DNA from 3 places in the Micromonospora sp. NPDC085948 genome. Region 1 is predicted to be linked to each of the others. Evidence: riboswitches for the same ligand, from Rfam matches in the RefSeq annotation. Region 1 holds a riboswitch; each other region holds the start of a gene.
The links. A riboswitch is a leader RNA that binds a small molecule or an ion and turns the genes downstream of it on or off. The one in region 1 is predicted to bind cyclic di-AMP.

Region 1 (3,200 bases):
GTGCCCGAGACCGGGCAGCGTGGCGACCGGCACGCCGTACTCCTTGAGCTGCGCGTCGGTGACCATCGGGTCGTGCTCGCCGCGCGCCAGCAGCACCGGTACGTCGGTCGCCGTCAGCAGTCCGGTCAGGTCGGGCTCGCCGACGGCGAAGGCGTTCGGATCCATGGCGAGCCGCCACCGGCCGTCGACCTGACGGAGGCCGGCGTCCACCACCGGGTGGTCCGGCGGGAGCAGGCCGGCCAGCCCGGAGACGCGCAGGTAGCGGCGGGCCGCCTCGGTACGGCTGGCGAACCAGCTCACCGGGCGGGCGGCCAGTTCGGCGGCCCGTTCCAGTTCGGCGGGCGACCAGAGCGCCTTGATCCCCAAGCCGACCACCGCGTCCACCGGCATACCGGCGTCGCGCGCGGCCAACGCGAGGCCCACCACGCCACCCAGCGAGTGCCCGAGCACGACGAGCCGGTCGTCGGGGGCGAGGGCCGGCGCGATCCGCTCGGCGAAGCCGGCGAAGGAGTACGACGGCAGCGGCGACGCCCAGCCGTGGCCCGCGAGGTCCGGTGCCAGCCACCGGCCGGGCCAGTGTTGCTCCAGGTACGGCGCCCAGGGCAACCACACGTCACCGGTGGCCCCCAGGCCGTGCAACAGCAGCAGGACCGGCCGTCGACCGGCGTGACCACCCGATTCATCCACCACGGCCGCAGTCTCCCACGGTTCACGGCCAGGGACGAGAGTCGTCGACGGGGGCGTACCGCCGTGGAGGACGCGACGGGCGCCGGCCCCTCGTGAGGGACGGCGCCCGTGGCGGTCAGCGTGCCGGGTCAGGCGGAGTAGCCCCGGCTGGCGATCCAGTTGGCCAGGTCGATGGTGGTGACCCAGTACGACGGGTCGGCCGGGTTCGCCGAGTCGGCGATGCGTACCGTGCGGCCGTTGTCCTTGTAACCCACGACGGCGATGTAGTGGCCGCCGCCGTAGGAGTGCCAGGAGCCGTCGGTGTCGGTGGCGTCCCCGACGACGTTGGCGACCACGCCGCGGCCGTCGGTGATGGCCTTGACGACGTCGGCCTGGAGGCGGTCCATCTGCGCCGGGCTGGGCGCGCCGACGAACATCCGGGTCCGGTACGGGGAGCCCTTCACCTCGGCGTTGAGCACCCGGGTGGTGTCCTCGGCCGAGTTGGTGCCCAACTCGGTGGTGCCCAGTTCGGCGCCGAGTTCCTCCTGGGTCCGGTCGATCCCGGTGGCGCTGAGCGCGTTGCGGGTGGCCGCCGGGCCGCAGTTGTAGTACGTGTTCTGCGCCTCGTACTCGTAGTCGAGCACCTTTGTCGCGGGCGGCTTCGGCCGCTCCGGCTTCCGGGTCAGGTCCGGGTTGCTGCTGGCCTTGGCGGCGGGCGCCGCGGCGCTGGTGGCCGGGGCGGCGCTGCTCGGCGCGGCGCTCGCCGACGGAGACGCGTCCCGCACCTCGCCCCGGGAGGCGGCGACGTCGGTGCGCATCTCGGCGACAGTGGTCGCGGTGCGCTGGCCGGCCGGCGCGTCGTCGGCGGTGGCGAGCAGGGTGCCGGTGGTGGCGGCGAGCACGAGGGCCGCGGCGGAGGCGGCGACGATCTGGTACGGGCGCTCGGTCGCGAGGCGGCGGAGCTGACGCTGCATGGTGTGCTTCACGGGGTCCTCCACGGTCGGGGGGAGAGCGGCACACCGGGGCCGGACCGGTATCCGGGCAGGCGCCATCGCGCGGACGGTGGTCCGCGGGTGGTGAACCGCTCAGGGGAACGCCCGGCGTGGCCGGGCGGTGAGGCGATGACCCGGGGGGTCAGCTCACCGTCACTGGACGGATGAGCGGGGGCACCGCTGTGCCGTGGAGGCGAGGGAACAGCCGAGGGGTGGAGAGGTGCTGCACGAGGATGGAACTCCTTCCGACACCGCCTACCGGGTTAGCTGACGGATTCGGGCGGGAAGATCGCCCTACCGCGGGCCGTGGCTCGCGGATTCACCCCGGACGTACTGATGGGTCCCCGGTTCGTTCATGACGATTGAGCGGGTCGGCGCGGCGTCGCCTGTTGCGATCGGTTACCGCACCGGACGGGACGACACTACTGGCCCGTTCACACCATGCCAAGCCAGGTTCACCTGCGTAAACCCGAATCGGCGCGACAATTTCTGCGCGTTCTGCCGCTGATGTGACTCGATGGGACAAGCGGTTACGGTGACGCCTGTGGGCGACAACCGGACAGGTCGCCGAAACTGCGGTCAGAATCCCGGGAACAATCGCGCCGAACGTGCCGGACGCCCGATTCCACATTCCGTGACCGGGCTCACACAACAGATCGGGCTCAACCCGCGCGGGCCGGGCGCCAGCGTGCCACCACGGCGGGACGGGCCGCCCCGCGCACCAGCCGGCGGGCGGGTGCCCGACTCGGCCGCAGCCGGGCCGTTGCCGCGCACGCCTCCTCGGCAAGGGTGCGCGCCGACTCGGCGGCCAGTTCCGCAGCCCGCCAGGCGGCCCGCTCCGCGCTGGCGGCGGCCTGGTGGTCGGCCCGTCTCGCGTCCCGGATCGACCGGCTGAGCAGCGCTTCCTGCTCGACCGGGTGCCGCCGGGGATCCCAGCCGTGCCGGTGCCCGAACACGTCGCTGAGCTGCGCCATGCTCAGGTCGCCCCGCCAGTACGCCGCCGTGGCCGCGCGGTGCAGGTAGCGCTCCCGGGCGGCGTACTCGGCGGGGGTGCGGGGCGTGGCCGGGCTGGGCAGCGCCCCGGACCCCGCGAAGCGGCGCGCGGCGGTGTCCGCCTCGTCGTAGCGCGCCCAGGCGCGTTCGGCCTGCTCCTGACTGGCCAGCCAGGCATCGCGTCGCCGCTGGGCCGTCCGGGCCGCGCCGGCCGCCGCGACGGCCACCTCCTCGGCGTACCGGCGCCGGTCGACGATCGCGGCCGCCGCCACCTCACGCGCGGTCGGCACGGCCGGGGACGGGTCGGCGGTGGGCCGGTCCTCTTCGGGCCGGGCGACAAGCACGGCGAGCACGCCGAGCGCCAGCAGGAACAGGGCCGACCAGATGGCAGCGGCCTGCGGTACCTCGGTTACGAACTGGTAGAAGACGGTGGTCTCCATGGTCGGCACCTCGCTGAGGAAGCAGAGCGATGGGGAGCCCCGTCGGCCACCTGGCCACGGTGAGCGCGACCGGAAGCCACGTCCCCACGCTACCGTCGTGCCGACCCGG
Region 2 (3,200 bases), on a different contig from region 1:
GGTCTTCAACAACCACCTCTACACCCACATTGACCCGGCGATGCAGCAGGACGACCTGACGTCGGCGGTCGAGGTGCCCGACGGGGAGCCGTTCGTGCTGCACCCCGGGGAGTTCGTGCTCGCCTCGACGCTTGAGGTCATCTCGCTGGGCGACCAGCTCGCCGGCCGGCTGGAGGGCAAGAGTTCACTGGGGCGGCTCGGGCTGCTGACGCACTCCACCGCCGGCTTCATCGACCCCGGCTTCTCCGGTCACGTCACGCTCGAACTCTCGAACGTGGCGAACCTGCCCATCACTCTCTGGCCGGGCATGAAGATCGGGCAGCTCTGCATCTTCCGGCTCTCCTCGCCGGCCGAGCACCCGTACGGCTCGGCGGTCTACGGCTCGCGCTACCAGGGGCAGCGGGGGCCGACGCCCAGCCGCGCCTGGCAGCACTGGCGCACCTGGCCCACCCGCTGACCCCGTGAACGACAAGGGCCCGCCGCGACGAGTCGCGGCGGGCCCTTCGGTCAGTACCCCTGATCAGCCTGGACGGCCGTAGCTGTGGATCGGGCCGTCGTCGACCTTCTTCATCTTGACCGGTTGACCGGCCTGCGAGGCGTGCACCACCCAGCCGCCACCGACGTACATGCCGACGTGGTGGATGTCGCTGTAGTAGAAGACCAGGTCGCCGGGGCGCAGGTCGGCCTTGCTGACGTTCTTGGTGACGCGGCTCTGCGCGGCGGCGTTGTGCGGCAGGGACACACCGGCCTTCGCCCAGGCGGCCAGCATCAGCCCGGAGCAGTCGTACGAGTTCGGGCCCTCGGCACCCCAGACGTAGGGCTTGCCGATCTGCGCGCAGGCGAACTTGACCGCCGTGCCCGCGGCGCCGCCGGGATAGCTGCCGGGGCAGGGAGCTGGGCGCAACGGACCGCCGCCACCGCTGCCGTACACCTTGAGGCGCAGCTTCTGCAGCTTGTCGATCTCGTCGTTGATCTGCTTCTTCTTCGCCGCCAACTGAGCCTCGGTACGGGTCAGCTGGGTCACCATCTCGTCGAGTGGCGCCTTCTGCCTGGCCAGCTCGTCGCGCAGGTCGGCCACCTCGCGGACGTCCTGCTGCTGGTTGTGCGCGAAGCGGTCGAGCATTTCGAGCTGGCCGACCACCTCGCTGGGTGACTGGCTGCCCAGCACCGCGTTGACGGTCAGCACGTTCTCGCCCTTGTAGGCGCGTACGGCCAGGGCACTGACCTTGTCCATGGCGGCGTCGACCTGACGCTCCAGCGGGGCGATCCGGGCGGCCAGCGCCTGGGCCTGCCTGCGCTTGTTGGCGAGGTCGATGCGGGTGGCGTTGTGCTGTTCGATGACCGGTTCGAGTTTGTTCCAGTCGGCGTCGATCTGGCGTTCGATCTCGGCGACGGACGGGTCGGCGTGGGCCGCCGTGGCGCTGCCGGTCAGGACGACGGCGACGCCGGCCAGGGCGGCGAGCGCGGTGGTGAAGCGGGACCAGCGTGGGCGCGGCGCGATCGACGGCGGGCCGGCTGCTGCCGACCGCTCGGACGACGGCCGCGGGGCATGGAGTGCCACCGGGGTTCCGTACTCCTTCTTCCTGACCGCCTACCGGGTTAGCTGACGGGTTCGGGCGGGAAGTGGGCGCCCTACCGCAGTGACTGCGGATTCACCCCGGGGGACATGGGTCCCCGGTTCGTTCGGAAACGACTCGGCGGTGTCGGACCGTTACCGCCCGGGCTGGACGGAGCTGCTATCGGGCCGACGAATGACCAGAGTAGAGACGCTTGTTACCACTCCGCAACCCGTGCGGCCGTGACACTCCGTACCGATCGGAAAGGATCACCGGCCGTAGGTGAAGAATTCTTTCCCAACGAGTCGACACATAGAAAGGTATTGACGCGGACTCCCGGACGGCGCGAGGGTGACCTCACCTTCATCCGTGAAATCTAGGGGGTTCGATGCACCATCCAACCCTGCTCCTCGGCCGGCGTGCGCTGCTCGCCGCCGCCGTGGTCGCCGCCGCGACCGCGGTCCCACCACCCGCAACCGCCGCCGCACCCACGGCCGACCGCCAGCAGCGGTACGCCGCCGCGGCGGCCGAGTACGGCGTACCGACCGACGTGCTGCTCGGCGTCTCCTACCTGGAGTCCCGCTGGGACAGCAACGCCGGCACACCCAGCACCAGTGGCGGCTACGGCCCCATGCACCTGACCGACGCCCGACACGTGACCGCCCTGCCCGTGGGCGGCCACCACGACACCGGCACCGAGGACCCGCGTGGCGACAACTCCCGCACCGCGCTGGCACCCGCGCCCCGGCCGGCCGAGGACCCGGCGCCACCCGCCGCCGCCTTGCAGACCGTGGATGCCGCCGCCGCGCTGACCGGCGCGACCCCCGACGCGCTGCGCACCGACGCCGACGTCAACATCCGGGGCGGGGCCGCGCTGCTGGCCTCGTACCAGCGGGAGTTGGGCGCGCCGGTCGGTGCCGGCACCGACCCGGCCAGCTGGTACGGCGCGGTGGCCCGCTACGCCGGCGCGGACAGCGCCGACGCCGCGGCGGCCTTCGCCGACGAGGTCTTCACCACCATCGGCAGCGGCGAGTCGCGGGTGACCGACGACGGCCAGCGGATCACGCTGCCGGCCCGGACGATCCGGCCGCAGCGATCGTGGCTGGACCGGCTGGGTCTGCGTCGGCTCGCCCGCCCGGACGGGCTGGAATGCCCCCGGACCATCTCCTGCGAGTGGATCCCGGCGCCCTACGCGGCGTTCGGCGACGGGGACTACGGCAACCACGACCTGTCCGACCGGCCCGCCCGGCAGAAGATCGAGTACATCGTCATCCACGACACCGAGGGAAGCTGGGCCACCACCCTGCGACTCGTCCAAGACCCGACCTACGTGAGCTGGCACTACACGCTGCGCTCGGTGGACGGGCACATCGCCCAGCACGTCAAGACCAAGGATGTCGCCTGGCACGCCGGCAACTGGTACGTCAACGCCAAGGCGGTCGGGCTGGAGCACGAGGGCTTCGCGGCGCAGGGCACCTGGTACACCGAGGCGATGTACCGGACCTCGGCGAAGTTGGTCCGACACCTCGCGCTGCGGCTGGGCGTCCCGCTGGACCGCCAGCACATCATCGGCCACGACAACGTGCCCGGCACCATCGCCGCGAACGTCCGTGGAATGCACTGGGACACCGGCCCGTACTGGGA
Region 3 (3,200 bases), on a different contig from region 1:
GGCGCAGGTCATGACCACCACCATGGGTCGGTCGCCAATGCCGCACACCAGCACAGGGGTCGACTCTGGGCGGCATTCGGGCTGCTCGCCGCTCTGATGGTGGTCGAGGCGGTGACCGCCCTGCACACCGGTTCACTCGCCCTGCTCTCCGACGCCGGACACATGTTCACCGACGTGCTCGGCATCGGGATGGCGCTCGCCGCGATCACCGCGACCCGCCGGGCCACCACCGACCCGCAGCGCACCTTCGGGCTCTACCGACTCGAGGTCCTCGCCGCGCTGGCCAACGCCGTTCTGCTCTCCGGCGTCGCGATCTACGTGTTGATCACCGCGATCCGCCGCTTCGGCGACCCGCACGAGGTCGTCGCCGGCCCGATGCTCGTGGTGGCCGTGCTCGGCCTGCTCGCCAACATCGCCGCCTTCGCCCTGCTCCGCGCCGGAGCCCGGGAGAGCATCAACATCCAGGGCGCCTACCTGGAGGTGCTCGGCGACCTGCTGGGCTCACTCGGCGTGATCGGCGCGGCGCTCCTCATCTCCGTCACCGACTGGTGGTGGGCCGACCCACTGGTCGCCGTCGCCATCGGCGTGTTCATCCTGCCGCGCACCTGGCGGCTGGCACGGGCCGCCGTCCGCATCCTGGTGCAGGCCGCCCCGGAGCACCTCCAGGTGACCGCCGTGCACGACCGGCTGGCCGCGGTCCCCGGGGTGGTCGAGGTGCACGACCTGCACGTCTGGACGCTCACCTCCGGCATGGACGTGGCCTCCGCGCACCTGACCATGGCACCCGGCGCCGAGGTCGGCGCGGTGCTCACCGCAGCGCGTACCGCCCTGCACGACGACTTCCGGATCGAACACGCGACGTTGCAGATCGAGCCCGGCGCCGCCTCCGGAGCCTGCGGCTCGATCGAGTGGTGACACTTTTCTCGTGACGACGTACGCACCGTCCGTCACATCGGCTGCAGCCGCCCCACCCGCACCGGTAGGCTCGGTCCCGGCCTCCACCAGGCGGCGCCCTCCAGGCGCCGGTGGCGGCCGCCGCCTAATCGCCCAACCGGGCGAACCGGGGAACCACGTTCCTGGGGTGCATCCGCGTCAGCGGTAGGGATCTTCCGTCCCGAACCCGTCAGCTAACCCGGTCGGCGGCTGACGGAAGGACATGCGCAGTGGCACCAGCACGACCACCCGCCGCCCGACTGGCGGCCCTGATCGTCGCGATGTTCGCCCTCGGCGTCGCGATCCCGGCCGGCACCGCCTCGGCCGCTCCCCCGACCGGCCTGCGGGCCGCCGCCGCACCCGACTCCGACGAGGAGGGCGGCACCCCCTCGCTCCGCGCCCAACTCGAGGCAGCCAGCAAGGGCTACCTGGACGCGAAGCGCGCTCTGGACACCTCCGTGCAGCGGCAGCAGCAACTCGCCACCCAACTGAAGACCATCGAGGTCGAGCTGGCCCAGCGCGACGGCAAGGTCGGTCAGATCGCCGGCGTGGCGTACCGCACCGGCCGGCTCGGCGCGGTGTCGGCGCTGCTCAACAGCAACAGCCCGGAGGGCTTCATGGACCGGGCCGCCGCCCTGGAGGCGGTGGCCGCCAACGAGGACCGGGTGCTGCGCGATCTGCTCGCCACCAAGGACCAGGCCAACCGCACCCGGACCGCCCTGAACGGCGAGATCACCGAACAGCGCAAGCAGGTCGCGGTGATGGCCAAGCGCAAGGACCAGGCCGAACGGGCCCTGACCGTGGCCAACACCCCCAAGCCGCAGCCCACCGCCGACAGCGGCTCCAACCGGGGCACCTCCACCGCCAACGCGAAGGCGGCACCCCGCAACTCGGACGGCTCCTGGCCATCCGAGTCGTGCAGCGTCAACGACCCCACCCCCGCCAACGGCTGCATCACCCCGCGCACCCTGCACGCGCTCAACCAGGCCAAGGCCGCCGGCTTCACCCGGTACGTCTCCTGTCACCGCCCCAGCGGCTCCGGTGAACATCCCAAGGGCCGGGCCTGCGACTTCGCCGCCCAGGCGAGCGGCTTCGGCGGCAACGCCACCGGCGGCGACAAGACGTACGGCAACAACCTGGCCGCGTACTTCATCCGCAACGCCGACCGGCTCGCCGTGCTGTACGTGATCTGGTACCGGCAGATCTGGCTGCCCAGCAGCGGGTGGAAGTCGTACAGCGGCGCGAGCGGGACCCCGTCCACCGACCACACCAACCACGTACACCTGTCGGTCTACTGACCCACCCGACGGCTCCCCCGGTCCGGTCCGGGGGTGATCCACTCGCGGTCGCCGACTCCGGGGTGTCCGGACGACGGGATACCCCGGAGTCGGCGATTGTCGTGTTGATCAGGATGGTGTCGCCGGGCCGGGGTACGTCGCCGGGCGTACCCCGGATGTCGTCGGCGGTCGGACGACCCGGCGCGGGTCGGCGGGCAGCATCGCGGTATGCGTCGGATCCCACCCACCGCCCGCAAGGGGCTCCTCACCCTGCACCTGGTCACCTCGCTCGGCTGGCTCGGCGCCGACCTGGTGCTCCTCACCCTCGGCATCGCCGTGCAGCGGGGCGCCGACCCGGCGGTGGTCTACCCGGTCACGGCGCTGGTCGGCACGGTGCTGTTCGCGCCGCTGAGCGTCCTGGTCTGGCTGATCGGGGTCGCCAGCGCGCTACTCACCCCGTGGGGGCTGTGGCGCCATCGCTGGGTGCTGGCCAAGCTCGTGCTCACCACGGTGATGGTCGGACTGGTGTTGTTCCTGCTCACGCCGAATCTGCGGCACGCCGGTGCGGTGGGCGCCGCCCTCCCCGCCCGGGACCGCGTGGACCTGGTCATCGCGCCGGCGGTGTCGACGACCTTGATGATCATCGCGACGGTGCTGTCCACGTACAAGCCGTGGGGCCGACGTCCCGCCGCCCGACCCGCCCTGGCAGGCCACGGCCGCAACCCGTGACCGCGCCACCACGACCGGGCTGGCGCGACCCGGGCTGACGCGACCGGGCCGCCAAGATCGCGCCGCCAAGATCGCGCTATAACCAGGACGTAGTGGCCTCCCGACGCCCGCAGGCCACTAGATCCTGGATCGAGCACGATCATGAGGCGGGACGGCGGGGCGGGGGCGGTCAGGCTGGGGGTGGTGGGTCACCGGCTCGGTCGAGGGCCGGGCCGAGGCGGGCGGCGAGGGCGAGGTGAGCGGCCCGCGCCTGGCGGAACG

Region 2: another riboswitch for cyclic di-AMP. It lies ahead of AB0O48_RS13925 (NlpC/P60 family protein); the one in region 1 lies ahead of AB0O48_RS11525 (C39 family peptidase).
Region 3: another riboswitch for cyclic di-AMP. It lies ahead of AB0O48_RS24975 (hypothetical protein); the one in region 1 lies ahead of AB0O48_RS11525 (C39 family peptidase).

The regions. Positions count from the first base shown of each region.
Region 1 covers NZ_JBFBJW010000003.1:413,874-417,073, forward strand. The annotation lists gene AB0O48_RS11520 (alpha/beta fold hydrolase) at 1-690, opposite strand, end outside; gene AB0O48_RS11525 (C39 family peptidase) at 816-1,664, opposite strand; cyclic di-AMP (ydaO/yuaA leader) riboswitch at 1,896-2,037, opposite strand; gene AB0O48_RS11530 (hypothetical protein) at 2,321-3,091, opposite strand.
Region 2 covers NZ_JBFBJW010000004.1:322,244-325,443, reverse strand. The annotation lists gene dcd (dCTP deaminase) at 1-457, shown strand, start outside; gene AB0O48_RS13925 (NlpC/P60 family protein) at 521-1,561, opposite strand; cyclic di-AMP (ydaO/yuaA leader) riboswitch at 1,575-1,710, opposite strand; gene AB0O48_RS13920 (N-acetylmuramoyl-L-alanine amidase) at 1,945-3,200, shown strand, end outside.
Region 3 covers NZ_JBFBJW010000011.1:118,967-122,166, reverse strand. The annotation lists gene AB0O48_RS24980 (cation diffusion facilitator family transporter) at 1-915, shown strand, start outside; cyclic di-AMP (ydaO/yuaA leader) riboswitch at 1,027-1,158, shown strand; gene AB0O48_RS24975 (hypothetical protein) at 1,215-2,231, shown strand; gene AB0O48_RS24970 (hypothetical protein) at 2,439-2,939, shown strand; gene AB0O48_RS24965 (SRPBCC family protein) at 3,109-3,200, opposite strand, start outside.